Regions from separate parts of the Leclercia sp. LSNIH3 genome, predicted to be linked through region 2. Evidence: predicted binding sites of a transcription regulator. Region 2 holds the regulator's gene; each other region holds the start of a gene.
The links. The regulator PurR, encoded in region 2, represses purine synthesis genes. The targets are predictions, from matches to a motif close to CANGCAAACGTTTGCNTG.
Positions count from the first base shown of each region.

Region 1: a site for PurR is predicted at 5,686-5,703, ahead of purT (formate-dependent phosphoribosylglycinamide formyltransferase). Genes of this name have one in related genera too.
Region 3: a site for PurR is predicted at 3,995-4,012, ahead of glyA (serine hydroxymethyltransferase). Genes of this name have one in related genera too.
Region 4: a site for PurR is predicted at 5,004-5,021, ahead of galS (HTH-type transcriptional regulator GalS). Genes of this name have one in related genera too.

Region 1 is NZ_CP026387.1:4,300,346-4,308,064, forward strand. It holds gene zwf (glucose-6-phosphate dehydrogenase) at 151-1,626, shown strand; gene edd (phosphogluconate dehydratase) at 1,858-3,669, shown strand; gene C3F35_RS20835 (bifunctional 4-hydroxy-2-oxoglutarate aldolase/2-dehydro-3-deoxy-phosphogluconate aldolase) at 3,709-4,350, shown strand; gene purT (formate-dependent phosphoribosylglycinamide formyltransferase) at 4,474-5,652, opposite strand; gene yebF (protein YebF) at 5,802-6,155, shown strand; gene C3F35_RS20850 (tellurite resistance TerB family protein) at 6,243-6,893, shown strand; gene ptrB (oligopeptidase B) at 6,984-7,719, shown strand, end outside.
Region 2 is NZ_CP026387.1:335,736-343,454, reverse strand. It holds gene mdtK (MdtK family multidrug efflux MATE transporter) at 1-908, opposite strand, end outside; gene C3F35_RS01675 (riboflavin synthase) at 1,130-1,774, shown strand; gene cfa (cyclopropane fatty acyl phospholipid synthase) at 1,808-2,956, opposite strand; gene punC (purine nucleoside transporter PunC) at 3,233-4,429, opposite strand; gene punR (DNA-binding transcriptional activator PunR) at 4,545-5,477, shown strand; gene purR (HTH-type transcriptional repressor PurR) at 5,474-6,499, opposite strand; gene cydH (cytochrome bd-I oxidase subunit CydH) at 6,795-6,884, shown strand; gene C3F35_RS01640 (MFS transporter) at 7,049-7,719, shown strand, end outside.
Region 3 is NZ_CP026387.1:3,645,373-3,653,091, reverse strand. It holds gene csiE (stationary phase inducible protein CsiE) at 1-636, shown strand, start outside; gene C3F35_RS17750 (3-phenylpropionate MFS transporter) at 633-1,769, opposite strand; gene C3F35_RS17745 (DoxX family protein) at 2,154-2,576, shown strand; gene glyA (serine hydroxymethyltransferase) at 2,623-3,876, opposite strand; gene hmpA (NO-inducible flavohemoprotein) at 4,183-5,373, shown strand; gene glnB (nitrogen regulatory protein P-II) at 5,481-5,819, opposite strand; gene glrR (two-component system response regulator GlrR) at 5,899-7,236, opposite strand; gene qseG (two-component system QseEF-associated lipoprotein QseG) at 7,233-7,719, opposite strand, start outside.
Region 4 is NZ_CP026387.1:4,004,242-4,011,960, reverse strand. It holds gene mglC (galactose/methyl galactoside ABC transporter permease MglC) at 1-976, opposite strand, end outside; gene mglA (galactose/methyl galactoside ABC transporter ATP-binding protein MglA) at 992-2,512, opposite strand; gene mglB (galactose/glucose ABC transporter substrate-binding protein MglB) at 2,584-3,582, opposite strand; gene galS (HTH-type transcriptional regulator GalS) at 3,870-4,895, opposite strand; gene yeiB (DUF418 domain-containing protein YeiB) at 5,051-6,208, opposite strand; gene folE (GTP cyclohydrolase I FolE) at 6,226-6,894, opposite strand; gene C3F35_RS19380 (YbfB/YjiJ family MFS transporter) at 7,012-7,719, opposite strand, start outside.

The DNA of each region.
Region 1 (7,719 bases), 820 kb from region 2:
TGTATCAGCGTCTGGCGAAATTTCGCGGTATCGCACGCGAGGATAAGTGCAAATGGTTTCGGGAATGACATAAAAGCAGTAGAGTGCATGTAATAAAATTACAACGATATTCTGGCAAAAGCACCAGGGTATCCAACTGAGGAGAATGACATGGCGGTAACGCAAACAGCCCAGGCATGTGACCTGGTCATTTTCGGCGCGAAAGGCGATCTTGCACGCCGTAAATTGCTGCCTTCCCTGTACCAACTGGAAAAAGCGGGTCAAATCCACCCGGAGACACGTATCCTGGGCGTGGGCCGTGCCGACTGGGATAAAGACGCCTATACAAAGGTAGTGCGCGAAGCGCTGGAAACTTTCATGAAAGAGAAGATCGATGAAAGTTTGTGGGATACGCTGAGCGGACGTCTCGATTTTTGCAACCTCGACGTTAACGACACCTCAGCCTTTGCCGATCTGAGCGCCATGCTCGATCAGGAAAAGCGCGTCACCATCAACTATTTTGCGATGCCGCCAAGCACCTTTGGCGCTATCTGCAAAGGGCTGGGCGAAGCAAAACTGAACGCCAAGCCAGCACGCGTAGTAATGGAAAAACCGCTGGGCACGTCGCTGGCAACCTCCCGCGAAATCAACGACCAGGTCGGTGAATATTTCGAAGAGTGCCAGGTCTACCGTATCGACCACTACCTCGGTAAAGAGACGGTGCTGAACCTGCTGGCGCTGCGTTTCGCCAACTCCCTGTTCGTCAACAACTGGGATAACCGCACCATCGACCACGTAGAGATCACCGTGGCGGAAGAGGTGGGGATTGAAGGGCGCTGGGGTTACTTCGACCAGGCTGGTCAGATGCGCGACATGATCCAAAACCACCTGCTGCAAATCCTCTGCATGATTGCCATGGCGCCGCCATCAGATCTCACCGCGGACAGCATTCGCGATGAGAAGGTGAAAGTGCTGAAGTCCCTGCGCCGCATCGATCGCTCCAACGTGCGTGAAAAAACCGTGCGCGGTCAGTACACCGCCGGTTTTGCCCAGGGTAAAAAAGTGCCGGGCTATCTGGAAGAAGAGGGTGCGAATAAAACCAGCAGCACCGAAACCTTCGTCGCCATCCGCGTGGATATCGATAACTGGCGTTGGGCGGGTGTGCCGTTCTACCTGCGCACTGGTAAGCGTCTGCCAGCCAAATGCTCTGAAGTGGTCGTCTACTTCAAAAACCCGGAACTGAACCTGTTCAAAGAGTCATGGCAGGAGCTGCCGCAGAACAAGCTGACCATCCGTCTGCAGCCGGACGAAGGTGTGGATATTCAGGTGCTGAACAAGGTTCCTGGCCTGGATCACAAACACAACCTGCAAACAACCAAGCTGGATCTGAGCTACTCCGAAACCTTCAACCAGACGCATCTGGCGGATGCGTACGAACGTCTGCTGCTGGAGACCATGCGTGGGATCCAGGCTCTGTTTGTGCGCCGTGACGAAGTCGAAGAGGCGTGGAAATGGGTCGACTCCATCACCGAAGCCTGGGCAGCGGATCAGGATGCGCCAAAACCGTATCAGGCGGGGACCTGGGGGCCGGTTGCCTCTGTGGCAATGATTACCCGCGACGGTCGTTCCTGGAACGAGTTTGAGTAACGTGACCGTTAATCCTTAGGGGTTATTTTACCGGTAACATGATCTGGCTCAGGCCAACGCACATTATTTAATCATTTAAGCTCCGTGTGGATTTCCACCCGGAGCTTTTTTTATTACACTGCCGGAAGCGATTTTGCCCCACAGCTCCGGCTATCAAGCGTTTCAGCGATGTTATAGGCTCGAACACTTTGTTAATTCCAGAGCGCGGACAGATAAATGACAGGAGCTTCTATGAATTCAATTTTGTTACGGGTAACACAGCGCATTGTTGAACGCTCGAAAAAGACCCGCTCAGCCTACCTCGCGCGCATTCAGCAGGCGAAGAGCGACAAGGTCCATCGTTCGCAACTGGCATGCGGTAACCTGGCGCACGGCTTTGCCGCCTGCCAGCCAGAAGATAAAGCCTCCCTGAAAAGCATGCTGCGTAACAATATCGGCATCATTACCTCCTATAACGACATGCTTTCCGCGCACCAGCCGTATGAGACTTACCCGGACATTATTCGAAAAGCGCTGCACCAGGCAAATGCGGTGGGCCAGGTCGCAGGCGGGGTGCCAGCCATGTGTGACGGTGTCACCCAGGGGCAGGACGGGATGGAGCTTTCGCTGCTGAGCCGGGAAGTGATCGCCATGTCTGCCGCGGTAGGCCTGTCGCATAACATGTTCGACGGCGCGCTGTACCTCGGCGTGTGCGACAAGATCGTCCCGGGTCTGGCGATGGCGGCGCTGTCGTTTGGTCATCTTCCTGCGCTTTTCGTGCCGTCAGGCCCGATGGCCAGCGGTCTGGCAAACAAAGAAAAAGTACGCATTCGCCAGCTGTATGCCGAAGGCAAAGTGGATCGCATGGCGCTGCTGGAGTCAGAAGCCGCGTCCTACCACGCGCCGGGCACCTGCACGTTTTACGGTACTGCCAACACCAACCAGATGGTGGTGGAGTTTATGGGGATGCAACTGCCTGGCTCGTCGTTTGTCCACCCGGATGCACCGCTGCGCGAAGCTCTGACTGCCGCCGCGGCGCGTCAGGTGACCCGCCTGACCGGTAACGGCAACGAGTGGATGCCGCTCGGTAAAATGGTTGATGAAAAAGTGGTGGTGAACGGTATCGTGGCCCTGCTGGCGACCGGCGGCTCCACTAACCACACCATGCACATGGTGGCGATGGCGCGTGCGGCGGGGATCCTGATCAACTGGGACGATTTCTCTGACCTCTCCGAAGTGGTACCGCTGCTGACCCGTCTCTACCCGAATGGCCCGGCGGATATTAACCACTTCCAGGCAGCGGGTGGCGTACCTGTGCTGATGCGCGAGCTAATGAAAGGTGGACTGCTGCATGAGGACGTCAACACGGTGGCCGGTTTCGGCCTGCAGCGTTATACCCTGGAGCCGTGGCTGAACGAGGGCGAGTTGGCCTGGCGTGAAGGGGCACAGGCCTCGCTGGATGACAGCGTGATCGCCACCTTCGACAAGCCGTTCTCCCACCATGGCGGCACCAAAGTGCTGAACGGCAATCTGGGTCGGGCAGTCATGAAAACCTCTGCGGTGCCGGTGGAAAATCAGATTATCGAAGCTCCGGCAGTGGTGTTCGAAAGCCAGCATGACGTGCTGCCAGCATTTGAAGCAGGTCTGCTGGATAAAGATTGCGTGGTCGTAGTCCGTCATCAGGGACCAAAAGCGAACGGCATGCCAGAATTACATAAACTAATGCCGCCACTTGGTGTATTATTGGACCGCTGTTTCAAAATTGCGTTAGTAACCGATGGACGCCTCTCCGGCGCATCAGGTAAAGTGCCTTCTGCTATCCATGTCACCCCGGAAGCTTACGACGGTGGCTTGCTGGCAAAAGTCTACGATGGCGACATCATCCGCGTTAATGGTCAGACCGGCGAGTTGACCTTACTGGTGGATGAGGCGGTACTTGCCGCACGTAAGCCACATATTCCTGACCTGAGCGCATCGCGCGTGGGCACGGGGCGCGAAATGTTCAGTGCGCTGCGCGAGAACCTCTCGGGCGCAGAGCAGGGCGCGACCTGTATTACGTTTTAAGACGACAAGAATTATCGATCTGGCGAGAGAAAAACTCTGATGAAAAACTGGAATACAAGTGCAGAAGCAATCCTGAAAACTGGCCCGGTAGTGCCGGTGATCGTGGTTAATAAGCTGGAACATGCTGTGCCAATGGCGAAAGCGCTGGTTGCCGGTGGCGTTCGCGTCCTGGAAGTCACCCTGCGTACCGCCTGTGCAATGGATGCAATTCGCGCCATCGCCAAAGAAGTGCCGGAAGCTATCATCGGTGCGGGTACCGTGCTGAACCCACAGCAGCTGGCTGAAGTTACCGAAGCCGGTGCGCAGTTCGCCATCAGCCCGGGCCTGACTGAGCCTCTGCTGAAAGCGGCAACCGAAGGCTCCATTCCATTGATCCCGGGTATCAGCACCGTTTCTGAGCTGATGCTGGGTCTGGACTACGGTCTGAAAGAGTTCAAATTCTTCCCGGCGGAAGCCAACGGCGGCACCAAAGCGCTGCAGGCAATCGCAGGTCCATTCGCCAACGTCCGTTTCTGCCCGACTGGCGGCATCTCTCCGGCGAACTACCGTGACTACCTGGCGCTGAAAAGCGTGCTGTGTATCGGTGGTTCCTGGCTGGTGCCGGCGGATGCGCTGGAAGCGGGTGACTGGGATCGCATCACTAAGCTGGCGCGCGAAGCGGTAGAAGGCGCGCAGCAGTAAGGTTTTGCTTTGCCGGATGGCGGCTTTGCCTTACCCGGCCTGCAAGTTCAATACCTTGCAGGCCAACGCAAGCGAAGCGTCGCCAGGCAATGCCAACAAAAACGGGCCATTCGGCCCGTTTTTTTATCCTGCTACCTGGACACTCGCGGCGGCCTGTTTCGCCCGCTCAACCGCCTCTTCCACGCTTTCACCCGTCGCCAGCGCCACGCCCAGACGGCGCGAACCTTCGATTTCTGGTTTACCGAACAGACGCAGCTGCAAGCCCGCGCCCACTGCGGCATCGACGTTATCAAAGGTGACGTTCTGGCTGGTCAGCTGCGGCAGCATCACCGCCGACGCTGCCGGGCCATACTGTCGCACGCCGCTGACCGGCAAGCCCAGGAAGGCGCGAACGTGCAGCGCAAACTCGGAGAGATCCTGAGAGATCAGGGTCACCATGCCGGTATCGTGTGGACGCGGGGAGACTTCGCTGAAGATCACGTCATCGCCACAGACAAACAGCTCGACGCCAAACAGCCCATGACCACCCAGAGCCAGGACCACTTTGCGGGAGATCTCCTCGGCGCGCGCGCGGGCCAGCTGGCTCATCTGCTGCGGCTGCCAGGACTCACGGTAGTCGCCATCTTCCTGACGGTGACCAATAGGATCGCAGAAATGTACGCCATCGACGGCGCTGACGGTCAGCAGGGTGATCTCAAAATCAAACTGCACCACGCCTTCAACGATCACCCGCCCGGCACCAGCGCGGCCACCTTGCTGGGCGTAATCCCAGGCGTGATCCAGCTGCTCGGCGCTGCGGACAAAGCTCTGCCCTTTGCCGGAAGAACTCATCACCGGCTTAATGATGCACGGGTAACCAATCTCGTTCACCGCCTGCAAAAAATCGCTTTTGCTGTCGGCGAAGCGATAGCGGGAGGTGGGCAGGGACAGCTCTTCTGCGGCCAGGCGGCGAATGCCTTCCCGGTTCATGGTCAGCTTCGCGGCGCGGGCGCAAGGCACCACGCGCTGGCCTTCGGCCTCGAGCGCCAGCAGGGTGTCGGTGGCGATGGCTTCGATTTCCGGCACCACAAAGTGCGGTTGTTCTGCGGCAATCACGGCGCGCAGGGCATCGCCATCCAGCATGTTGATGACGTGCGAGCGGTGCGCAACGTGCATGGCCGGTGCATCGGCATAGCGATCGACGGCAATAACTTCAATCCCTAACCGCTGGCACTCGATGGCCACCTCTTTGCCCAGTTCACCGGAGCCGAGCAACATCACGCGCGTCGCTGCTGGTCGCAGCGCTGTTCCTAAACGAGTCATAATCATCCCCCTGAGAAAGTTGCGCGCAGTATAAACGAAAACGTTTGCGTCTGTCTTGCTTCGCAGAAATCCGCTGTCTGGACAGGTGGTTATTTGCATCATGGCCGTTTTCGACCATGCTTTTGGGGAAGCCAATACAGGAGAGCATGATGAACAAAACAGGGGCAGTGATGGCGCTGGCGCTTATGGCCGCCAGCCTGACGGCGCAGGCCGCAAACGAGAAAAAGGTGAAATTTCCGGCCTGTGAAGGGCTGGATGCTAAAGGGATTGCCGCCAGCGTGAAGCGGGACTATCTGCAAAACCGCATCGTGCGCTGGGCAGACGATCAAAAGACGCTGGGAATGGCGGATCCGGTGGCGTGGATCAACCCGAAGGAGGTGAGAGGGGAAAAAGATCAGTGGACTGTTCCGCTGACGGTACGCGGTAAAAACACCGATATCCATTATCAGGTGAAAATTGATTGTAAAGCGGGCAGTGCCCAATACCTCTCACCCAAAAAGTGAATTTTCGCTTCTTTTGTTGCCGCAGACATTTCCTGACATCCCCTCGCTTACGCTGTGAAATTCATGCACCGTTAAGTGAGGGAAATCATGTCAAACTGGTTGAATCAATTACAGTCGCTGCTTGGGCAGAAAACGGGGGCCTCCTCGGGTGAAGGGCTGAGCAAAATGCTGGCACCAGGCGCACTTGGTGGCCTGGCCGGGCTGCTGGTGGCGAATAAATCTTCGCGAAAGCTGCTGGCAAAATATGGCACCGGCGCTCTGCTGGCGGGGGGCGGTGCCATTGCTGGCAGCGTGCTGTGGAACAAGTATAAGGACAAGGTACGCAACGCCCATCAGGATGAACCGCAGTTTGGTCAGCAGGCCTCACCGCTTGATGTGCGCAGTGAAAGGCTGATCCTGGCGCTGGTCTTTGCGGCGAAGAGTGACGGCCATATTGATGATCAAGAGCGTGCCGCCATCGAGCAACAGCTCCGTGAAGCGGGCGTGGAGGAGCAGGGCAGGGCGCTGGTGGCACAGGCCATTGAGCAGCCACTTGATCCACAGCGTCTGGCGCAGGGGATCAAAAATGAAGAGGAAGCGCTGGAGCTCTATTTCCTGAGCTGTGCCGCGATTGATATCGATCACTTTATGGAGCGCAGCTATCTGAATGCGCTGGGTGATGCGCTGAAGATCCCGACGGAGGTTCGCGAGGGGATTGAGCAGGATATTCGCCAACAAAAACAGGCGTTCCCCGGCTAACTTTTTACGTCCGGGTATCCCGTTTCGCTTGCATCGTGCGCATGTTTTGCCAACCTTATAGGGTGTAAATCGTAAAAGAATCATATTGACATGCCACCTAAAGCCCAACGCATACCGCATGCTCTCACCGCACACGGTGATACGCGTATCGACAACTATTACTGGTTGCGCGACGATACCCGCTCACAGCCGGAGGTGCTGGACTACCTCCACGATGAAAATGACTATGGCCATCGGGTCATGTCGACGCAGCAGGCGTTACAGGATCGCCTGCTTAACGAAATGGTGGAACGCGTCCCGCAGCGTGATGTCTCGGCGCCCTGGAGTCGAAACGGCTATCGATACCGGCACATCTATGAGCCAGGGAACGAATACGCCATCTATCAGCGGCAGTCGGTACTCTGCGCCGAGTGGGAAGAGTGGGAAACGCTGCTGGATGCCAACCAGCGGGCCTCGCACAGCGAGTTTTATACCCTGGGCGGGATGGCCGTGTCGCCGGATAACGCCATTATGGCGCTGGCGGAAGATTACCTCTCGCGGCGTCAGTATGGCCTGCGATTCCGCAACCTGGAGTCCGGGAACTGGTATCCCGAGATGCTCGATAACGTCTCCCCCGATTTTATCTGGGCCAACGACTCAGAGACGGTCTACTACATTAAGAAGCATGCCACCACGCTGCACCCCTTTCAGGTCTGGCGGCATACGGTAGGCACTGCGTCCACCAGTGACGAGCTGGTCTATGAGGAGAAAGACGAAACCTTTTACGTCAGCCTGCATAAGACCACCTCAAAACACTACGTGATTATTTTCCTCGCCAGCGCCACCA
Region 2 (7,719 bases):
AGGCGATACCCCACGCGAATGGTTACGGAGGCTGCGAGCGACAGTGGCAGAACGAACATCAGCGAACTGAAGTTAAGGGCGATCTGGTGGCCAGCCACATCCACGATCCCCAGCGGAGAAACCAGCAGCGCAACCACCGCGAACAGCGTCACTTCGAAGAACAACGCCAGCGCGATAGGCAGGCCCAGTTGCACCAGACGTTTAACCACCGCCATGTCCGGCTTGCTGAAGCCAGCTTCATAGCGAATATCGCGCATTGACCGGGCACGTTTCACGTACGACAACATGCTCAGGAACATCACCCAGTAAACCGCCGCTGTCGCTACGCCGCAGCCAACACCGCCCAGCTCAGGCATGCCGAAATGACCATAAATAAAGACATAGTTCACCGGAATATTCACTAACAGCCCGATGAATCCCATTACCATGCCCGGTTTGGTCTTTGCCAGACCTTCGCACTGGTTACGCGCCACCTGGAAGAATAAATAACCTGGCGTCCCCCAGAGCAGGGCGCGCAAATAACCGACGGCTTTATCGGCCAGGGCCGGATCAATATTGCGCATGGCGTGAATAATATAGCCCGCGTTCCACAGGACGATCATGATCAGCACTGAGACAAAACCGGCCAGCCAGAAGCCCTGGCGGATCTGGTGGGCGATACGCTCCCGGCGCCCGGAGCCGTTGAGCTGCGCAATAGTCGGGGTCAGGGCCAGCAGCAGACCGTGACCGAATAAAATTGCCGGCAGCCAGATAGAGGTGCCAATGGCTACCGCGGCCATATCGGTGGCGCTGTAGCCGCCCGCCATAACGGTATCGACGAATCCCATTGCGGTTTGGGCAATTTGCGCGAGTATTACCGGGATCGCCAGAGCTAATAACTGACGCGCTTCAATGAAGTACTTCTGCACGTAAACACCTTTGATATTGTTGTTATTTGAGATAAAAAAAGCCGCTGCGAAAAACAGCAAGAAGAAATGCGGGGAATTCCAGCTATTGTAGCGGGGATGCGCCAATTATCTAGTGAAAAAATCGCCAGAAAAGGTGGGGTACTGGCAACCTCTATTTTCAACTGTTATTGTGGTGCGATAAAACGGTGTCATCACCGAAGGAACAAACAGGAGTCGTAAGCATGTTTACTGGTATTGTGCAGGGCACCGCGAAACTGGTGTCCATTGATGAAAAACCCAACTTCCGAACCCATGTTGTGGCCCTGCCGGATGAGATGCTTGATGGGCTGGAGACGGGAGCATCGGTTGCACACAACGGTTGTTGCCTGACGGTCACCGAAATTAACGGAAACCTGATCAGTTTCGATTTAATGAAAGAAACGCTGCGCATCACCAATCTGGGCGAGCTGGCTGAGGGTGATATTGTTAACGTTGAGCGCGCGGCGAAATTCAGCGATGAAATCGGCGGTCATTTAATGTCGGGCCATATTATGACCACGGCAGAAATCGCCAAAATCCTGACCTCGGAAAATAACCGCCAGATCTGGTTTAAAGTTCAGGATCCGTCCTTAATGAAATACATCCTCTATAAAGGATTTATTGGCGTGGACGGTATCAGCCTGACGGTGGGTGAAGTAACACCAACCCGTTTCTGCGTACACCTGATCCCGGAGACGCTGCAGCGCACCACCCTTGGGAATAAAAAGCTGGGCCATCGGGTTAACATTGAAATCGATCCGCAAACCCAGGCGGTGGTCGATACCGTTGAACGCGTGCTGGCGGCCAAAGAGGCCGCAGCCATCCAACAGACGCTCAACGACGCGTAATAAAAAACACCCCGGCTTGCCGGGGTGTTTTGTTTAGCGAGCCACCCGCAGGCCGTGCTCCACGCCGCGGCTGAATACCACTTGCCACAGATGAATATCGCGGGCGCGAAACGCCCCGGCACAAGCATTCAGATAATAGCTGAACATCCGTTTAAATCGTTCGGAATAGTTGTCTGCGATCTCCGGCCAGGCGGCGAGGAAACGTTCATGCCATGCCATCAACGTCGTATCGTAGTCAGCGCCAAAATTATGCCAGTCCTCCATCACAAAATGGGGTTCACTGGCATTTGCAATCTGGCGAACAGAAGGTAAACAGCCATTCGGAAAGATGTATTTATCGATCCACGGGTCAACGCGATGATCGGTTTTCTGTGAACCTATGGTGTGCAACAGAAACAGACCATCCGGCTTCAGGTTATGGTCCACGACTTCGAAATAGGTGCGGTAGTTCTTTGGTCCGACATGTTCGAACATCCCCACGGAGACGATACGATCAAACTGATCGCGCAGGTCGCGGTAATCCTGCAGCAGAATGGTGACATCCAGACCGGCACAGCGCGCCTGCGCCAGACGTTGCTGCTCCGCTGAAATGGTCACGCCCACCACGCTAACGCCGTAATGTTTAGCCATAAACTCAGCCAGACCACCCCAGCCGCAGCCGATATCCAGCACCCGCATGCCGGGTTTAAGCTGCAATTTTTCGCAGATAAGACGGAGTTTATCCTGCTGCGCCTGTTCAAGGGTGGTCGCCTCTTTCCAGTAACCGCAGGAGTATTGCATAGTGGGGTCGAGCATCCGGCTGAACAGGTCATTACCCAGATCGTAATGCTCTTTACCGACGATCCAGGCGCGTTTTTTACTTTGCAGGTTGAACAGGCGAGCAGTGGCGATCCGAAGCGTATCCTTCAGGTGGCTGGGCAGTTGCGTTTCCAGGCCAGCGCGTAAGACGTTATGGAAAAAAATATCCAGCCGCTCGCACTCCCACCAGCCGTCCATGTAGCTCTCGCCAAGACCCAGCGAGCCTTGCTTCAGGACGCGTTTAAAAAAATCCGGGTGTTTAACCTGTAGATCGGAGGATGCCGGGCCGTTGATGGTGATACCTGCGCGGCTCAGCAATTCATTGACTATACGGAACCAGTCATCGTTCCGTATGCTGACTTCTTCTATACACGATGAACTCATAGCTTCTCCATCACCTGATGTAATCAGAATCCATAAACAGCGTAGATGCTCTTTATGGAGAGTGATAAATCTCACGGGAACCGTGAGGCTAATATCCGACGTAGAACAGAGGAAGGGAGGGGACCCTTGCCGAAAGGCCATCCATGGAGAAACGGGAGCACTCCGGCTCCCGTTAATACATAATATTTTAGTATTTATCAGAACGCTTCAGTCAGTATAGGACTGATATCGCACTGATTCAACAGGGTATCGTTAGCAAGCTAACGGCTTATTTTGTTATACCCGGGTCGATTCAGCTTGCAGACTATTATCCTGCTGATCAGCACGCACATACTGCATCCGATAGCCAAGCGCCGCCAGCACCACGGTTGCCACCATCACGCTGGTGGTGGTCAGCAGTGGGGTGGCAATCAGCCACGACACCAGCAGACTCGCCAGGAAGCAGAGGCCGAGCTGTAACGTGTTTTGCAGGGCAGCGGCACTGCCCGTCGCCTGTGGGAAAGGACGCAGTGCCTGCGCCACCACAATCGGGTAGATTGCACCGTTCGCCACCGCCATCAGGCAGAAGGGGATCAGCAGCTCTGCCAGGCTCGCGCCCGGAATAAACCCAACCGCCCAGGTGCCGATTACGCTAAGGGCAAACAGACCCAGCAGCCACGGCAGCATCTGATGCCCCTGCCATTTTTGCAGCGCGGCGCGACAGCCATAGCCACCAATCAGGAACGCAATAGTCTGCGGCACATAGCTCAGGCCAATCACCGCCGGGCTGTAGCCCATGTCGCTAAGAATAAACGGCGAGCCGGTCAGCCAGGCGAAGAAGCTCGCTGAGCAGGCGGCGTAAATCAGCACGTTCCCGCGGTAGGTGCGCGAACGTAACAGCGATAAAAAGGTTACGCGTTCTTTGGGTTGCTCATTTTTGACCGTCGCTGGCTTCAGGCTTAAGGCCGGGATCATCAGTACCAAAGTGATCACAAACAGCACGGCGAAAATTGCCTGCCAGCTAAAGTGGGCGAGGATCCAGCTACCGAGCAGCGGTGCCAGGGCCGGAGAAAGCCCGACCAGCGGCATGATGGTGGCGAAGATACGGTTGGTGCGCGACGCCGGGTAATAATCGGTGACCAGTGCCTGCCAGGTGACCGCCGCAGCGCAGACGCCTACCGCCTGGATAAAGCGCAGCACCAGCAGCCAGGTCGCATCGCGAACCCACAGCATGCCGAGGCAGCCGAGGGCGAAAATGGCTAAGCCCGCCAGAAGTACCGGCTTACGTCCGAAGCGGTCGGACATCGGTCCCCACAGCAACTGGGCAAAGGCAAACCCGGCCAGAAACAGGCTCAGGCTGGCGCTGATCGCAGCCGCAGGGGTTTGCAGATCCGCCTGCATAATCGAGAAGGCAGGCAGATACATATCGGTGGCAAGAAAGCCCAGCACGCTTAAGCCGCCGAGCCAGACTAAAAATCCTTTCCCGGGTTTCACTGTTTTATTTTCCTTATGGGCGCAGGTTGTCATTGCCGCAAAGTGTAGGGAGTGCAAACAGGCTTGTGAAACGCTAATATTTGGCGGTTGCGTTCAAAAATTTTGCAGGCAGAAAATGTGGTCAGAATATTCTCTTGAAGTGGTGGATGCGGTCTCGCGTAACGGCAGTTTCAGCGGTGCTGCGCAGGAGTTGCATCGCGTACCTTCAGCCATCAGCTATACCGTGCGTCAACTGGAGGAGTGGCTGGCAGTGCCGCTGTTTGAGCGTCGCCATCGCGATGTGGTTCTCACCCCGGCCGGGCTGTGGTTTCTGAAAGAGGGGCGGTCTGTTATCAAAAAAATGCAGATCACCCGCGAACAGTGTCAGCAGATCGCCAATGGCTGGCGGGGGCATATCTCTATTGCGGTGGACAACATTGTTCGTCCCGAGCGCACCCGCCAGATGATTGTCGATTTTTACCGCCACTTTTCTGACGTTGAGCTGCGGGTTTCTCAGGAGGTCTTCAACGGCGTCTGGGATGCGCTGGCAGACGGCAGGGTTGAGATGGCGATAGGTGCCACGCAGGCGATCCCGGTAGGTGGCCGCTATGCGTTCCGCGATATGGGAATGCTGAGCTGGTGCTGCGTGGTGGCCAGCCATCATCCTCTGGCTGCTCTGGACGGGCCGATCAGCGACGATATTCTGCGCAACTGGCCGTCGCTGGTACGAGAAGATACCTCCCGCTCACTGCCGAAACGGATCACCTGGCTGCTTGATAACCAGCGGCGAATTGTCGCGCCGGACTGGGAATCGTCCGCCACATGCCTCTCGGCAGGATTGTGCGTGGGCATGGTGCCGGTTCATTTTGCCCGCCCGCAAATAGCCAGCGGGAAATGGGTAGAGCTGGCGCTGGAGAATCCCTTCCCGGATGCGGCGTGCTGCCTGACCTGGCAACAAAACGATATGTCACCGGCCCTGGAATGGCTGCTGGATTATCTGGGAGACAGTGAAACGATGAACAGGGAGTGGCTGCGGGAGCCAGAGGTGCTGGCTCCCGGAGAAGATTAACGGCGATAGTCGCGGAACGGACCATCCGCAACGGAACGGCGTTCAATCAGGCGCGGATGCACTTCAATTGACTGGGACTCTTCGCGCTTGTTGACGATACGGTCCAGCAGCATGTTGAAGGCGGTCTCCCCCAGCGAATCTTTTGGCTGGTGGATGGTGGTCAACGCCGGGGTAAAGAAGCGCGCGTTGCGCACGTTATCATACCCGATCAGCGAAACGTCCTGCGGGACGCGCAGGCCCATCTCATCGGCGGCACAGAGCGCACCCATGGCCATAATATCCCCGCCACAGAAGATGGCAGTAGGGCGCGGGCTTTGGGAGAGGATCTGCTGCATTGCGCGGTAGCCGGACTCCGGTTCAAAGTCGCCCTGCACGATCCAGCTCTCTGGCACGGTAATCAACGCTTCTTCCATGGCTTTCATAAAGCCCGCCAGACGGCCGGCACCGGTGTTGCGCTCCAGCGCGCCCGGGATCACGCCGATTTCGCGGTGACCGCGTTCGATGAGGTAACGACCGGCCATGTAGCCGCCTTCAAAGGCGTTATCGATCACCGAGTCGGTGAAGTCGGCCTTCGCTTCGCCCCAGTCCATCACCACCATAGGAATATTGCGATACTCTTCCAGCATAGACAGCAGCGATTCTGGGTATTCGGAACACATCACCAGCAGACCATCGACGCGCTTTTGCGCCATCATCGACAGATAAGCCCGCTGTTTTTCGAGGCTGTTCCACGCGTTGCCGAGGATAAGGGTGTAGCCTTTCTGGAAGCAGTTCTTCTCTACCGCTTCAATGATTTCTGCGAAATAGGGCGCTTCGCTGCTGGTCGCCAGCAGGCCGATCGATTTCGTGTGATTGACCTTCAGACTGCGGGCCACGGCGCTAGGTGAGTAATGCAGCTCTTTAATGGCCGCCCAGACATTATTTCGGGTCTCTTCCGCGACAAAGCGGGTTTTGTTAATAACATGTGATACGGTTGTAGTGGAAACGTTTGCGCGTTTCGCCACGTCTTTAATTGTTGCCATCAGATGTCACTCCAGACCATATCTAAGCTCCTGAAAAACCGGTAGGTAAACGTTTGCCTTCACTCGCCCTAATTGCGCAATTTGAATTGCGGTACGCCGGGAAAACGACACAGGACGTCAGGAGGGGGTCAATGGCCGGTACGCTAATAAATTTAGCGTGGAATTTTGTCTTATCTTGGCCAAAAGGGGAAGAGCAAAAAACGATATCAATCTAAATCCAGCAAGATTTTTACCCTGAACTGTGTAAAAATGAGCAGGCTCACTCTTCATAGGGTGATTAAAAGGAGAAAAATTGATGAGTACCGATCTTAAGTTTTCGCTGATTACCACCATTATTGTTCTGAGTCTGATTGTCGCCAGCGGTCTGGTTGCGGCACTGCACTGATTGATGCGGGAGAGGCAGCTCTCCCTCGTTCCTTTACGCTGATTGTTACGCGCCCTGCAAAAATCTTTTGCTAAATTGTTAACTTCTCATTTTTTGTGATTGATGTCATGCTTTCGCCTTCATTGTTCTGTGTCGCCCGACGACACGGTGTCTGGAGTTGAAGTATGAGAATCAATTTTCCGCTGCTGGCCCTTGCCATCGGTGCCTTTGGTATTGGTACCACCGAATTTTCGCCGATGGGTCTGCTGCCGGTTATCGCCCGAGGGGTAGATGTTTCTATTCCCGCGGCAGGTATGCTGATCAGCGCCTATGCCATCGGGGTGATGGTGGGGGCACCGCTGATGACGCTGCTGCTGTCGCATCGGGGCCGCCGTAACGCCCTGATCTTCCTGATGGCGATCTTTACTGTCGGCAACGTGCTGTCGGCGCTCTCCCCGGACTACACCACCCTGATGCTGTCACGTATTCTGACCAGCCTGAACCATGGCGCATTCTTTGGCCTCGGATCGGTGGTGGCAGCCAGCGTGGTGCCAAAGCATAAGCAGGCCAGCGCCGTAGCCACCATGTTTATGGGGCTGACCATCGCCAATATTGGCGGCGTGCCTGCCGCAACCTGGATGGGTGAGGCGATTGGCTGGCGCATGTCCTTCCTGGCCACCGCGCTGCTGGGCGTGGTGTCGATGATGGCGTTGTTCTTCTCTCTGCCTTCTGGCGGTGCGGGTGAAAAGCCGGAAGTGCGCAAAGAGCTGGCGGTCCTGCTGCGTCCACAGGTGTTATCAGCCCTGCTGACCACCGTCCTGGGTGCCGGTGCGATGTTCACTCTTTATACTTATAT
Region 3 (7,719 bases), 1.5 Mb from region 2:
TTTATGATGCTCCGCACACCCGATCCCCTGCGCGATGCGCACCAGGAAGATGACCGTCTGCGCCGCACGATTGCCCGTATGGTTGCCCGCTTTCGTGGACAAACCGGGATGCAGTTCAGCGACGAACAAGGGCTGATCGATCAGCTTTATGTTCATATTGCGCAAGCCCTGGACCGCTCACTGTTTGGTATCGGCATTGACAACAGCCTGCCTGAGGAGATCCACCGTCTCTATCCCCGCCTGATGCGTACCACCCGGGAGGTGCTGTTCGAGCTGGAAGCGGAGTTTGGCCTGCAGTTCTCTGAGGAGGAGTCGAGCCTGGTGGCGGTGATCTTTGGCGCCTGGCTGATGCAGGAGAGCGATCTGCATGAAAAGCAGGTGGTGTTACTGACCGGGGAAGATAAAGCCTGCGAGGAGCTGATTGAACAGCAACTGCGGGAGTTGACCCTGCTGCCGCTGAACATTCGCTATGTGACGTTACAGTCCTTCCAGAAGGAGGGCGCCCCGCGCGAGGCCGCCCTGGTGGTTACACCCTATACCACCGCCCTGCCCCTGTTCTCGCCGCCGCTCATCCATGCCGTCGAGGCGTTGAATGCGCAGCAGCAGGAACATATTCGGGCCATGCTGGAATCTTAGTGCGCTGCCACTCGCGGACGCAGCAGTACCGCGGGCAGCGCCACCAGCGCCATCACCCAGAAGACCCCGTGTCCGAGATGCTGGTAAAGGAAGCCGGCAAAGACAGTCATGATCGCAATACTGCCGCCCATCGCCACGGCGGAGTAGACCGCCTGCAGACGGATCACATCGCTGCCTTTACGCGCCGAGATATAGCGCATCGCCGCCAGGTGGCATACCGTAAAGGTGCCGCAATGCAGGATCTGCGCGACAATCAGCCACGGCAACTCGGTGGTCCAGCCCATGATCCCCCAGCGGGCAACGCCGCAGATGGCAGAGAGCAGGAGCAGATCCCGGGCACCAAAGCGGCGGAACAGCCGGTTACTGAGGGCAAAGATGATCACTTCCGCCACCACGCCCAGCGACCAGAGATAACCCACGGCAGACGCTGAATACCCGGCGCCCTGCCAGTAGATGGCACTGAAGCCATAGTAGGCGGCATGCGCGCCCTGCAGCAGACAGACGCAGGCCAGGAAACGCCAGCTCTGGGCGACCAGCGAGCGCCATGCCGGCCAGCCTGCACTCTCCTGCTGACGGCTCTCGCCCTGCGGCATCACCGACGGGCGCAGCAGCATGCCGAGCAGCATCGACAGGATCCCGATACTCAACAGGGCCAGAATGGCCCGGTAGTCATACAGGCTGACGAGCTTACCCACCAGCGCCGAGCCAATCACAAAGGCAATCGACCCCCACAGCCGCACCCGGCCATAGTCCATGGTGATCTGCTTCTGCCAGGTATTGGCCAGCGCATCGGTCAGCGGCACCAGCGGCGAGAAGAAGAGGTTAAAGCCCACCATCACCACCACCAGCCAGGCAAACTGCTGGCTGACCCAGAAACCGGCCATAAACACCAGGGTGAGCAGCGCCAGCACGCGTACGGCTTTGATTAAAAGAGAGGGATCGCTGACGCGCGGCGCAATAAGCAGACTACCCAGAAAACGCGCCACCAGGCCCGAGCCAAGCAGAATGCCAATCATCTCCGGGGTGAGGCCAATTCCCTTGAGCCAGACGCTCCAGAAAGGCAGAAAAATACCGTAGCTAAAAAAGTAGGTGAAGTAGCTGAGCGCCAGCCAGCGTGTGGAATGCAAAACCATGAATCCCTCCCGTTTTGGAGGCGATAGTCTGGCGGTAAAAACAGGCTGGCGCAAGCGGGTATTAACAGCTGATTAACAGGTGCTGGCGATGCTCGCGACGAAAATCTCCACCGTGCTGTCGCTTTCATCCCTGCCACCGGCTGCTCGTGGATAAGGAAAAAGCGCGCCTGTAATCCGCCGCCCTGCGGGTTACTGCGGTAGCGACAGATCATCGGCACCGGTTATTTATTGGTGGAAGATACACCGGAGGCAGGCTAACGGGCACATGCCGCAGTCAGGCAAATTTAAATCACCCTAACGCCTGATTTATGAGGGAAAGCTGAATGGCGGGGCGGCATTTTGTGTATTAGCTTTAAGATAAATGCCCTGCATAGCGAGCCTGCCATGAACAGTTTACGGTATTTCGATTTTGGTCAGTCCCGGGCGCTGATTCTGTTGATCGCCCGTCTCGCCCTCATCCTGCTGTTTATTATATTCGGTGTGCCAAAGATGTTCGGTTTCGACGGCACGGTGCAATACATGGCGAAGCTGGGCGCCCCGATGCCGATGCTGGCGGCCATCGTGGCGGTGATCATGGAAGTGCCCGCCGCCATTCTGATCGTGCTCGGCTTTTTTACCCGCCCGCTGGCAGTGCTGTTTGTCTTTTATACCCTGGGTACGGCGGTGATTGGTCACCACTACTGGGATATGAGTGGCGATGCGGTAATGCCGAATATGATTAACTTCTTTAAGAACATCAGTATTGCTGGCGGTTTTCTGCTGCTGGCGGTTGCCGGGCCAGGCGCTATCTCTATCGACCGACGTTAGCCATAAAAAAAGGCCGCATACGCGGCCTTTATTCTGCGGGGCAGACTTATGCGTATACCGGGAAGCGCGCGCAGATATCCAGCACTTTGGCTTTCACGCGTTCGATAACGGCTTCGTCATTGATGTTGTCCAGCACGTCACACATCCAGCCAGCCAGCTCTTTCACTTCCGCTTCTTTAAAGCCGCGGCGAGTAACAGCCGGAGAACCGATACGGATACCGGAGGTCACGAACGGACTCTTCGGATCGTTTGGTACGCTGTTTTTGTTGACGGTGATGTTGGCGCGGCCCAGGGCAGCGTCAGCTTCTTTACCGGTCAGGTTTTTATCAACCAGATCCAGCAGGAACAGGTGGTTTTCAGTCCCGCCGGAGACCACTTTGTAGCCACGGTTCAGGAACACTTCCACCATCGCTTTGGCGTTCTTAGCAACCTGCTGCTGGTAAACTTTGAACTCAGGCTCCATCGCTTCTTTCAGCGCCACAGCTTTCGCGGCGATGACGTGCATCAGTGGGCCGCCCTGCGCGCTTGGGAAGACTGCGGAGTTCAGTTTTTTATACAGCTCTTCGTCACCGCCCTTCGCCAGGATCAGGCCACCGCGTGGACCCGCCAGGGTTTTGTGGGTGGTAGTGGTAACGACGTGCGCGTGTGGAACCGGGTTCGGGTAAACACCTGCGGCAATCAGACCGGCAACGTGCGCCATGTCCACGAACAGGTAAGCACCGATGCTGTCGGCGATTTCACGCATTTTTGCCCAGTCAACCACACCGGAGTAAGCAGAGAAGCCACCGATGATCATCTTCGGCTTGTGCTCTTTAGCCTGCTTCGCCATGTCTTCGTAGTCGATTTTACCGGACTCATCGATACCGTAAGGGATGATGTTGTACAGCTTGCCGGAGAAGTTAACCGGGGAGCCGTGAGTCAGGTGGCCGCCCTGCGCCAGGTTCATACCCAGCACGGTATCGCCCGGCTGCAGCAGCGCGGTGTAAACAGCGAAGTTAGCCTGAGAGCCAGAGTGCGGTTGGACGTTCGCGTAGTCTGCGCCAAACAGCTCTTTAGCACGGTCAATCGCCAGCTGTTCAACGATATCAACGTACTCGCAACCGCCGTAGTAGCGCTTGCCCGGGTAACCTTCAGCGTATTTGTTGGTCAGCTGAGAACCCTGCGCCTGCATAACGCGCGGGCTGGTATAGTTTTCGGAGGCGATCAGTTCGATGTGCTCTTCCTGACGTACTTTTTCCTGCTCCATAGCCTGCCACAGTTCGGCATCATAATCGGCAATGTTCATTTCACGCTTTAACATCCGCATCTCCTGACTCAGCTAACAAGTAAATTTTTGCCTGAAAAAAGGCGGTCCAGTTGGACGACGGGCAACAGTATAACTGATTAGCAGAGTGATAACAGGTCTTGACAAACGATTTTACGCAAACGTTTACCTACCCGCCACGCAAGGGTTTGAGGAATAACGCTCTCCCCTTGTAAAGCGGATTTCTTTTCAGGTTTGTGATGCAGCTAATTCATGTTGCAAAGAACCATTTACAACGCAGGGTTATTTTCTATAAGATGCATATAAAATACATCATTAGAGTAACATTTGAAGGAAGCTGCTATGTTAGACGCCCAAACCATCGCTACCGTTAAAGCCACTATTCCCCTGCTGGTCGAAACCGGACCTAAACTCACCGCCCATTTCTACGATCGCATGTTCGCGCACAACCCGGAGCTTAAAGAGATTTTCAACATGAGCAACCAGCGTAACGGCGATCAGCGTGAAGCGTTGTTCAACGCCATCGCCGCCTACGCCAGCAACATTGAGAATCTGCCGGCGCTGCTGCCAGCGGTGGAAAAAATTGCCCAGAAACACACCAGCTTCCAGATCAAACCGGAGCAGTACAACATCGTTGGCAGTCACCTGCTGGCTACCCTGGATGAGATGTTCAGCCCGGGTCAGGAAGTGCTGGATGCGTGGGGCAAAGCCTACGGCGTGCTGGCTAACGTCTTTATCAACCGGGAAGCAGAGATTTACAGTGAGCACGCCAGTAAGAATGGCGGCTGGGAAGGCACCCGCGCCTTCCGTATCGTAGAAAAAACCCCGCGCAGCGCGCTTATCACCAGCTTTGAATTCGAGCCAGTCGACGGCAAGCCGGTTGCCGACTACCAGCCGGGCCAGTATCTGGGCGTGTGGCTGAAGCCGGAAGGCTTCCCGCATCAGGAGATCCGTCAGTACTCCCTGACCCGCAAGCCAAACGGCAAAGGCTATCGTATTGCGGTGAAACGCGAAGAAGGCGGTCAGGTTTCTACCTGGCTGCATGACAAAGCCAACGTCGGTGATGTGGTGCATCTGGCAGCGCCAGCAGGCGATTTCTTTATGGCGGTGGAATCTACTACGCCGGTGACGCTGATCTCTGCCGGGGTCGGTCAGACCCCAATGCTGGCGATGCTGGATACGCTGGCGAAATCGCAGCATAACGCGCAGGTAAACTGGTTCCATGCGGCTGAAAATGGCGATGTGCATGCGTTTGACGATGAGGTTAAAACCATTGCCGCCGATCTGGCGAACTTTAATGCGCACACCTGGTATCGTCAGCCGAGCGACAACGATCGTGCCCTGGCGCTGTTTGGCAGCGAAGGCCTGATGAATTTAGGCCACTATAAAGCGCTGTTCAGCGCCCCGGATATGCAGTTCTATGTCTGTGGTCCGGTGGTGTTTATGCAGTTTGCCGCCCAGCAACTCCTTGAGCTGGGCGTGAACAAAGACAACATTCACTACGAATGTTTCGGCCCGCATAAAGTGCTGTAATGCAAAAGCCCCTCAGAAGAGGGGCTTTTTTTGGCCTGGCGGCGCTGCGCTTGTGCAGGCCGACGGGTTGTACAGGCCGGGTACGCGCTGCGCCACCCGGTGAAGTTTTAGATCGCTGCGTCGTCTTCTTCGCCGGTACGGATACGGATCACGCGCGCCACGTCAAAGACGAAGATCTTGCCGTCACCAATTTTGCCGGTCTGCGCCGTGCGGATGATGGTATCCACACAGGTTTCAACGATGTCGTCAGACACCACGATTTCAATTTTTACCTTCGGCAGGAAATCGACCATGTATTCCGCGCCACGGTACAGTTCAGTGTGGCCCTTCTGACGACCAAAGCCTTTCACCTCTGTCACCGTCATGCCGGTGATGCCTACTTCTGCCAGCGCTTCACGTACATCATCCAGTTTGAAAGGTTTAATAATCGCATCAATCTTTTTCATGGTGGTCCTTAAACTTATGCCTGTCAGCTGCCTCGTAATCGGTTGCTCACAGTATCATATTCAGGCGGAATTTAGGGTATCACTCTTTAAAATCGTTTGCTTCCAGCTCGTGGCGCGACAGCAGCTTATAGAACTCGGTGCGGTTGCGCCCGGCCATGCGTGCAGCATGGGTCACGTTGCCTTTGGTGATCTGCAGCAACTTACGCAGATAGTTAAGTTCAAACTGGTTGCGGGCCTCGACGAAGGTCGGCAGGGCGGTGTTTTCCCCCTCCAGCGCCTGCTCTACCAACGCATCGCTGATGACCGGCGAGGAGGTGAGCGCCACGCACTGCTCAATCACGTTCACCAGCTGGCGCACGTTGCCGGGCCAACTGGCGGTCATCAGCCGCTTCATCGCGTCGGTGGAGAACGCCCGCACAAAAGGCTTATGCCGCTCGGCAGACTGGCGCAACAGCTGGGTAGCCAGCAGCGGAATATCTTCCGCCCGCTCAGCCAGCGCCGGGATCTTCAGGTTGACCACATTGAGACGATAGAAGAGGTCCTTGCGGAACTCGTTGCGCGCCATTGCCTTAGGCAGATCCCGGTGGGTAGCCGAGATAATGCGCACATTGATGTCGATATCGCGGTTACTGCCGAGCGGCCTGACCTTGCGCTCCTGCAAAACGCGCAGCAGTTTGACCTGCAGAGGCGCAGGCATATCGCCAATTTCATCGAGGAACAACGTACCGCCTTCCGCGGCCTGGAACAGCCCTTCCCGGCTGCTGACCGCGCCGGTAAAAGCACCGCGCGCATGACCAAACAGCTCTGACTCCAACAGTTGCTCGGGCAGTGCCCCGCAGTTGATGGCAATAAAGGCATTTTTGCCGCGCGGACTGGCGTTGTGAATGGCCTGGGCGAGGATCTCTTTCCCGGTGCCGCTCTGGCCGTTAATCAGTACGCTGACATCGGATTGCGCCACCATCCGCGCCTGCTCCAGCAGCCGCAGCATGATTGGACTGCGGGTAACAATCGACTCCCGCCACGTCTCATCGCCGGACGGCGCGGCATGCTCCAGCGCATCATCGATCGCTTTGTAGAGCGCATCTTTGTCCACCGGCTTGGTAAGGAAGCTAAAGACCCCCTGCTGGGTGGCCGCAACTGCATCCGGGATCGAGCCGTGGGCGGTGAGGATAATCACCGGCATGCCGGGCTGCAGCTTCTGGATCTCGGTAAACAGCTGCATGCCGTCCATTTCATCCATCCGCAGATCGCTGATGACCAGATCGATCTTCTCGCGCCCCAGCACCTTCAGCCCTTCCTGACCGCTTTCGGCGGTCACCACACTGTAACCTTCGCTCACCAGACGCATGCCCAGCAGCTTCAGCAAGCCAGGGTCGTCATCCACCAGCAAAAGATGCGCAGGTTTTCGGCTTGTCATGGCTTTCCGTCCTCTTGTTTCGGGGTCTCCGCCGCGTCGCTATCAACGGGGGATGTCGCACTCTTCGGCGCATCTGGCAGATAGTTACTGACCGGCTTACGGGTGGAGAGCTGCCGTTCAATATCGGTCAGGTTTTCCAGCTTCCGGGTGGTGGTATCCAGCTGCGTGCGTAAATATTGCTGCTGCTGGCGCAGGGTATCCAGTTCGCCGTCGGTCGTCTGCTGTAGTTTGCCGTAGCGGGAACGCTCCTCTGCCAGCTGCAGCTGCAATACCTGCCCATGTCGCCACAGTTGATACAGCGGGCGCACCTGGGCGGGGATCTGCGGGCTTAGTGCATCCAGCCGGGTGGTCAACGTTCGCCGCTCCACCGGGTTAATTTTGGCATTCGCCAGCAGGATGCCGCGTTTAAAGCTCTCCTGCCAGGTGTCATCGGTCCATCCGCGCGCCTCTGCACGCGCGGCGACGGGTGAGAGGCGATCCGCG
Region 4 (7,719 bases), 1.1 Mb from region 2:
CAACGGCGAAGATGATGATGGCACCCTTAATAATGTACTGCCAGTAAGGGTTCACGCCGATATAGGTCAGACCGTAGTTGATAACGGTGAAGATGATTACACCGGTTACCACGCCCAGCACCGTACCCACACCACCACTGAACGACACACCACCCACGACGCAGGCAGCAATCGCATCCAGCTCATACATAAAGCCGAGGTTGTTGGTGGCAGAGCCGATACGGCCTGCTTCCAGCAAACCACCGAACGCATAGAACACACCGGACAGGGCATAGATGACCAGCAGGTTCAGCGCCACGTTAACGCCAGAGACTTTCGCCGCTTCCGGGTTACCACCGATTGCGAAGATGTTCTTACCGAAGCGGGTTTTGTTCCACAGCACCCAGACAAAGGCCACCGCAATCAGGGCGTAGAAGGTGATGTAAGACAGGCGGAATGTGCCCAGCGCGATAAAGCCCTGCGCAAAGGTGGAGAAGCCGCTGTCGAAACCGGAGATTGGCGATGCGCCTACGAAGTCGTAGTACAGAGAGTTGATACCGTAAACGATAATCATCGTACCCAGGGTAGTGATGAACGGCGTTACGTTCAGGTAAGCAATGATGATGCCGTTAATCAGACCAATGATCGCACCGATAGCGCAGACAATCAGGATCACCAGGAAAATCGGCATGGTCGCCATTTCCGGGAACACCTTGTTGGCGTTTTCCATCGACTGCAGGAGCGTGGCCGCGACAACCGCCGCCAGGCCGACCTGACGACCGGCTGACAGGTCAGTACCCTGGGTGACGATCAGACCCGCCACGCCCAGCGCGATAATAATACGTACGGAAGACTGAGTCAGAATGTTACTTAAGTTCAGGAGACTTAAGAATGTCGGATCCTGGAAAATAATAATGGCCAGCAAGACTAAAAGAACAACGTAAATACCGCCTTCTTTCAGATAAGTAAGAAAACTTTTCTTATTTAACGCACTCATGAGAAGCCCCTAATCTTAAAGGTGCAAAGACGCAAGACGCAAAATTTCGTTTTGCGTTGTCGTTTTGGTTTCTACAATTCCGGCAACGAGACCATTGCTCATAACCAGAATACGATCTGTGATCCCTAACAATTCCGGCATTTCGGACGAAATAATAATAATCCCTTTATCTTTCTTGGCTAACTCAGCTATTAACTGATAAATTTCAAATTTTGCCCCCACGTCGATACCACGGGTGGGTTCATCCAGCATCAGAATTTCAGGCTGAGTTAACAACCAGCGTCCAATAATAACCTTCTGCTGGTTACCACCGGAGAGCGAGCCAATTTGCGTGCGGTGTCCTGGGGTTTTTACACGCATCGAGTCAATTACCCACTGGGTATCACTCTTCATGCGGGAATTATCCAACAGACCGATTTTGTTTTTGTAGTTATGAATATTAGAAATTAACGAGTTAAAGTTAATATCCAGATAGGCGTAAATACCGGTTGAGCGACGCTCTTCCGTCACCAGCGCAAAGCCGTGGTTAATGGCTTCGTTGGCATTGTGGTTATTGATTTTTTTGCCGTGCAGGGTAATGGTCCCGCCGGATTTCTCGCGAATACCGAACAGGGTTTCCACGATATCGGTACGCTTGGCGCCCACCAGCCCGGCAATCCCGAGGATCTCTCCTTTATGCAGATCGAAGGAGATATCGCGAATAGAAGGCTGACGCAGCGACGTCAGGTTACGCACTTCCAGAATCACTTCGCCCGGCTTGTTCTCTTTGGTCGGGAAGCGCTGGTTCAGGGAACGACCCACCATCATGGCGATGATCTTGTCCATGTCCAGCCCTTCCAGCGGCTGGGTGGCGATCCACTGGCCATCGCGCAGCACTGTAATTTCATCGCACAACTGGAAGATCTCTTCCATTTTGTGGGAGATATAGACGATGCCGCAACCGCGCTCCTTCAGCTTACGGATAATGGTGAACAGGTGGTTCACCTCTTTCTCCGTTAACGACGAAGTAGGCTCATCCATAATAACGATTTTGGCGTTATAGGAGAAAGCCTTGGCAATTTCAATCATCTGCATCTGAGAAACGGATAACGTACCGACGCGCGCACGCGGATCGATATCAATATCCAGTTCATCAAAAATCGCTTTGGTGTCACGATACATTTTGTCCTGATCGACAAATACGCCTTTGGTCGGATAACGACCCAGCCACATATTGTCCATGACAGAACGCTGAAGTACCAGGTTAAGTTCCTGGTGAACCATCGAAATACCATTTTCCAGTGCTTCTTTGGCGGAATGGAAATCGATCTCTTTCCCCTGAAAAAGAATGCTGCCAGAATCTTTTTGATAGATCCCAAATAAGCATTTCAATAATGTTGATTTACCCGCACCGTTTTCACCCATTAAGGCGTGAATAGAGTGAGGCCGTACTTTTAAATTAACATTATCCAGTGCTTTAACCCCGGGAAAAGACTTGTTGATACCGCTCATTTCCAACAAGTATTCACCGGACGACTGAGTCGTTGTGCTGACCATAATTATACCTTCTCGGCCTCGCGTCGCGTGATAAAAGGGCGCAGAAACTGCGCCCAGTAGAATGCTATAACTTATTTACCGGTGAATTGGGCCAGGTTTTCCTGATCTACGCCAACGTACGGTACGCGAACAACTTTGTTGTCGATTTTCCAGTTGGTGCCGTCAGCAGCGCCTTTGCCGTCTGCCAGGTTTTTCGCCAGATCGAAGGTAGCTTTCGCCTGGTTGTTAGCATCGTTCAGCACGGTACCGGCCATTGCGCCAGATTTTACCAGAGCCATTGCTTCAGGCAGGGCATCCACACCAAAGACCGGAATAGAGGATTTGTTGTGTGCTTTCAGGGCTTCTACTGCACCCATTGCCATCGCATCGTTGTTGGCGATAACCACTTCGATTTTGTTAGCGTTCGGGCCGGACAGCCAGGCGTCCATTTTGTCTTTCGCCTGAGCGGTGTCCCACATAGCCGTATCTAATGCCAGCTGCTGGGTTTTCAGGCCTTTGTCGTTCAGCTCTTTGATCACGTAAGTGGTACGTGCTTCAGCATCCGGGTGGCCTGGCTCGCCTTTCAGCAGAACAAACTGAATCTGACCATCTTTGTTCAGATCCCAGTTCGGGTTAGCCGCCCAGTGTTTAGCAATGAGGTCGCCCTGAATGATGCCGGATTCTTTGGAGTCGGTGCCCACGTAGAAGGCTTTATCGTAGCTATCCAGCGCTTTACGGGAAGGTTCTTTGTTGAAGAAGACCACTGGCACATTCTGGCCACGTGCTTTCTCAATAACGGTGCCTGCTGCCGCCGGGTCAACCAGGTTGATTGCCAGAGCTTTCACGCCTTTTGCCAGCAGTACGTCAATCTGGTCGTTCTGTTTTGACTGGTCATTCTGGGAGTCATTCATCAGCAGCTGCACGTCTGGCGCTGATTGACCTTCTTTCTCAATGGCTTTACGCACAACAGACATAAAGTTGTCGTCGTATTTATAGATAGTCACACCAATACGGCTATCTGCAGCGTGCGCGGTTGCACCAAAAAGCATACTTGCCATAACAGCAGACAGAGTCAACACCTTCTTATTCATGATATCTCCGGTTTTTATGCAGGGTAGTTCGTGTGAATAACGATCGGCGGGCAATGTTAATGAAACGTTAATGCCGGCCGAAGTCCACTTATAAAATTTCTATCTTCCTTGGTCGGTAACGCTCCAGAATGCGTTTTTTTGGATGTTTAACGTGCCGTGGCTATAGTGAAAGTGATTATTCACCGTTACATAGCGTTTCAGTCACTAAAACGCTGACATCATAGTCAGCGCCTTGTTAACTTACTGTGAATTTACTCACAAATTGAAAACGGTTACATCACGACGAATTATGAGTTAGTGATCGGCACCACAATTTGCCGTAGAGCAACGGAGTGACGACGCACTAAAGTCGGCATGAAACAGTGAGTTGCAGCAAGATCCAGCTTTCCCGCAGCCCCCTGTAACGCCAGCTCCGTGGCCAGCCGCGCCATAGAGGCAATCGGATAGCGCACCGTCGTCAGCTGTGGGTCTGTGTAACGGGCAATCGGAATATCATCGAAACCAATCAATGACAGATGCTGTGGCACCGCAATACCGTTGTCCTTCAGTGCCGTTAGCGCCCCTGCAGCCATGCTGTCGTTGTAGGCAAAGACCGCGGTCAGCTGCAGGTTGCGCCCGAGTAGCTCCACCATGGCCGCTTCCCCGCCCTGCATATCCGGCGCGCCGGTGCCGATCCAGCTATCCGAAGCGATAATGCCCTGCTCCAGCAACGCTTTCTGCCAGCCTTCACGCCGCATTTCGTCATCCTCAATGCGGTGGCTTGATGCAAGATAGCCGATGCGCTGATGGCCGTTATTCACCAGCATTCGCGTCGCCATCATCGCGCCGCTGACGTTATCAAGGCAGACGCAGCGGTGGGCATAGCCAGGCACAATGCGGTTGATCAACACCATGCCGGGGATCTGCTCCATCAGCGCAGACAGCTCCTCATCGCTCAAGGCTTTTGAGTGGACGATCAGGGCGTTACAGCGCTGACGAATCAACACCTCAATGGCGTTACGCTCTTTTTCTGCCTCGTGATAGCTATTGCCGATGAGCACGTTTTTCTGGTGCTCCTGGGCAACCATGTCCACGGCTTTTACCAGCGCGCCAAAGAAGGCATCCGATACATCCATCACTACCACGCCGATGGTATCGCTGACCTGGGTTGCCAGCGCCTGCGCGTTCGCATTGGGACGGTAGCCCAGCGCCGTGACGGCTTTCATCACGCACTCGCGCGTTTCAGAGCTAACCAGCGCGCTGTTGTTGAGCACACGGGAAACGGTGGCGACAGAAACGCCCGCCTGACGCGCGACGTCACGAATGGTGATCATATTCACCATCCTTATTTAGATTGCAGCAACTCACAGACACCCCCTGTGTTTAGCAAGGTGCCTATTCTGGCAGTGAGAAAGGAAGGACTACGTGAAGAAGCTCACAAGGATGAAAACGGTTACATCCGTTTTGTTAATGATTGTGATCCAGATCGTTATCCGGATGTATTACCCGGTGAAACCCCTGCAGCACGTGCGGTCAATTGCCGCCATACCCACTCCATCGGTCCCTGACGGAAATAACGCAGCCAGAAAACGGAGAACAGGATATTCACCAGCCAGACAGGTAGCACGAAGCCCATCAGTTGCAGGCGATCAAAATGCATAAACAGGCCGAGGCGATAGAACAAGGTGGTGCAGATCAGCGTCTGTAAAAGGTAGTTACTGAGCGCCATGCGGCCTACGCAGGCCACGGCCATCACCAGCCGGAAACGGCAGAGCTGCGGCCAGAAGCCATAGATCAGCGCAGCATAGCCTATCGTCTGGAAGGGCGCGCTAATCTCACGCGGTGCCTGTAACAGAAACGCGCACCAGCGATAGTCCCAGTTGACATACCACTGGGCGATCACCGCCGGGAGATTGATCGCCAGACCGACCAGCACCAGCCACATCCCGGTTCGCCGGTAATGACCGAGGCTAAACTCGCCTTTCAGCCAGCCGGTTCGCATCAGCGCCGCGCCAATCAGCATCATCCCCGCCAGCTGCCAGCCGTATTGCGCCCCAAGCGCCAGCAGGCTGTTGCCAATCATATCGGCCCGATTGCTGATGGCCTCCATGCCGCCACCCAGCTTCCAGTACTGCTCATACTGCAAATTGGCCGCATCCGGTACCCAGGAACGATTGGTGGAGCCGCCGGAGATAACCCCCAGCAGCAGCAGGATAGCGACGCCAATGAGGAAGAGCACTACGCCGGTGTTGAACAGGTTTTTTATATCGTGCGCATCGCGGATGATACGCCAGCAGATCAGTCCCACCAGCCCGTAGGCCAACAGAATATCGCCGTCCCAGAACAGGAGGCCATGAATAAACCCGAGGAGGACCAGCAGTGAAAGACGCGCCTGGATCCAGCGTTTACCGCGTTTTAGCAGCAGCTGGAGGCCTGCCCCAAACAACAAGGCAAACAGAGTGAGGAATTTGACCTGGGCAAAGAGATCCAGCACCGCCCATGTCCAGGCGTCGCTGAGAGTAATATCGCCATACCAGGCGGGATTAAGATAAGCGGCTTTCGGCAGACCGAAGCCGCTTATATTGAGCAGCAGAATACCCAGAATAGCGACGCCACGAACGAAATCCAGCGTGACATTTCTTTCCATGTACCCTGCCCTGATGATCAGTTGTGGTGACGCACGGCGCGCAGGAACTCCTGACGGGTGTTCTGGCTTGATTTAAACAGGCCGCCCAGCGAGGTGGTCGTGGTGGCGCTGGTGGCATCACGAATACCGCGCGCTTTCACGCAGTAATGCACCGCGTCAATGGAAACCGCCACGTTATTGGTCCCCAGCAGCGTTTGCAACGCGATGAGGATCTGCTGGGTTAAACGCTCCTGCACCTGCGGACGCTGGGCAAAGAACTGCACGATGCGGTTAATCTTCGACAGGCCAATAACCGAGTCTTTTGGAATATAGGCTACGGTCGCTTTGCCGTCGATGGTCACAAAGTGATGTTCACAGGTGCTGGTCAGGGTGATATCACGCACCGTCACCATCTCATCCACCTTCATTTTGTTTTCAATGACGGTGATTTTCGGGAAATTAGCGTAATCCAGCCCGGAGAAAATCTCATCGACATACATTTTGGCGATGCGACGCGGGGTTTCCATCAGACTGTCATCGCTGAGATCGAGATTCAGCAGCTGCATGATTTCGGTCATATGCCCGGAAATAAGACGTTTACGCGTTTCGTTGTCCAGATCCTGAACCGGCGGGCGCAGCGGGGTTTCAAGGCCGTGCGCAACCAGCGCTTCATGGACGAGGGCTGCTTCTTTACTCATTGATGACATTCTTTTCTCCTGCAGGTGTGGCGCGCTTCTGCCCTACATGGGGCAAAATGTGCCGTCATTGTGCGCGAGGCGGCGAGCATAATCCAGTATTCACCGCGATAATTATTGCAATTGCCGTTACCTTTCAACCTGACGCTGCCAGACCAGCCCGCCCGCCATGAAAAGCGCGATGCCCGCCAGGCCCAGCGCAGGCTCCAGTTGGTGGGTAAGCCAGCTCGACAGCGCCGAGGTCATCGGGCCAACAAGCTGCCCAACCGCATAGCCGGTGGTGAGTAATCCGGCCATGTAACGCGTATGATTCGGTGCCAGCTCACGCCCGTAAAGCAGCGAAAGCTGTACCGCACATAAAAATCCGCCGCCCACCAGCAATGCACCGGTCACCAGACCGGCCATTCCCGGCAGCAGCCAGGCGGCAATCACGCCCACCGCCTGCAGCCATAACACCAGCGCCAGTCGGCGATGGGTCGTGGAGACATGGCGCAGCGCGATACTCAGGGCAATGCCCAGCACCGAGGCTACGCCGAAAACTGGCCAGACAAACTGGGCGAACGCGCTGCCAGGGAAACGCAGCGCCGCCATCTGGGACAAAAACGTCGCCGGGAGGATGTAACCAAACCCGGCGAGACTGTAGCTCCACACCAGACGACGTAGATCGCGGGTCAGCGTCAACGGCTCCGGCGTCGTGCCGGGGCGATGCAATTGCCCGGCACGCGGCAGATAGCGGGCCACCAGCGCGATCAGTACCAGCGCCAGTACGCCGTAGATTTGCCATGCGGCGCTCGCCGATAAGCCCTGCGCCTGGATCCACACCGCCAGCAAGCCGCT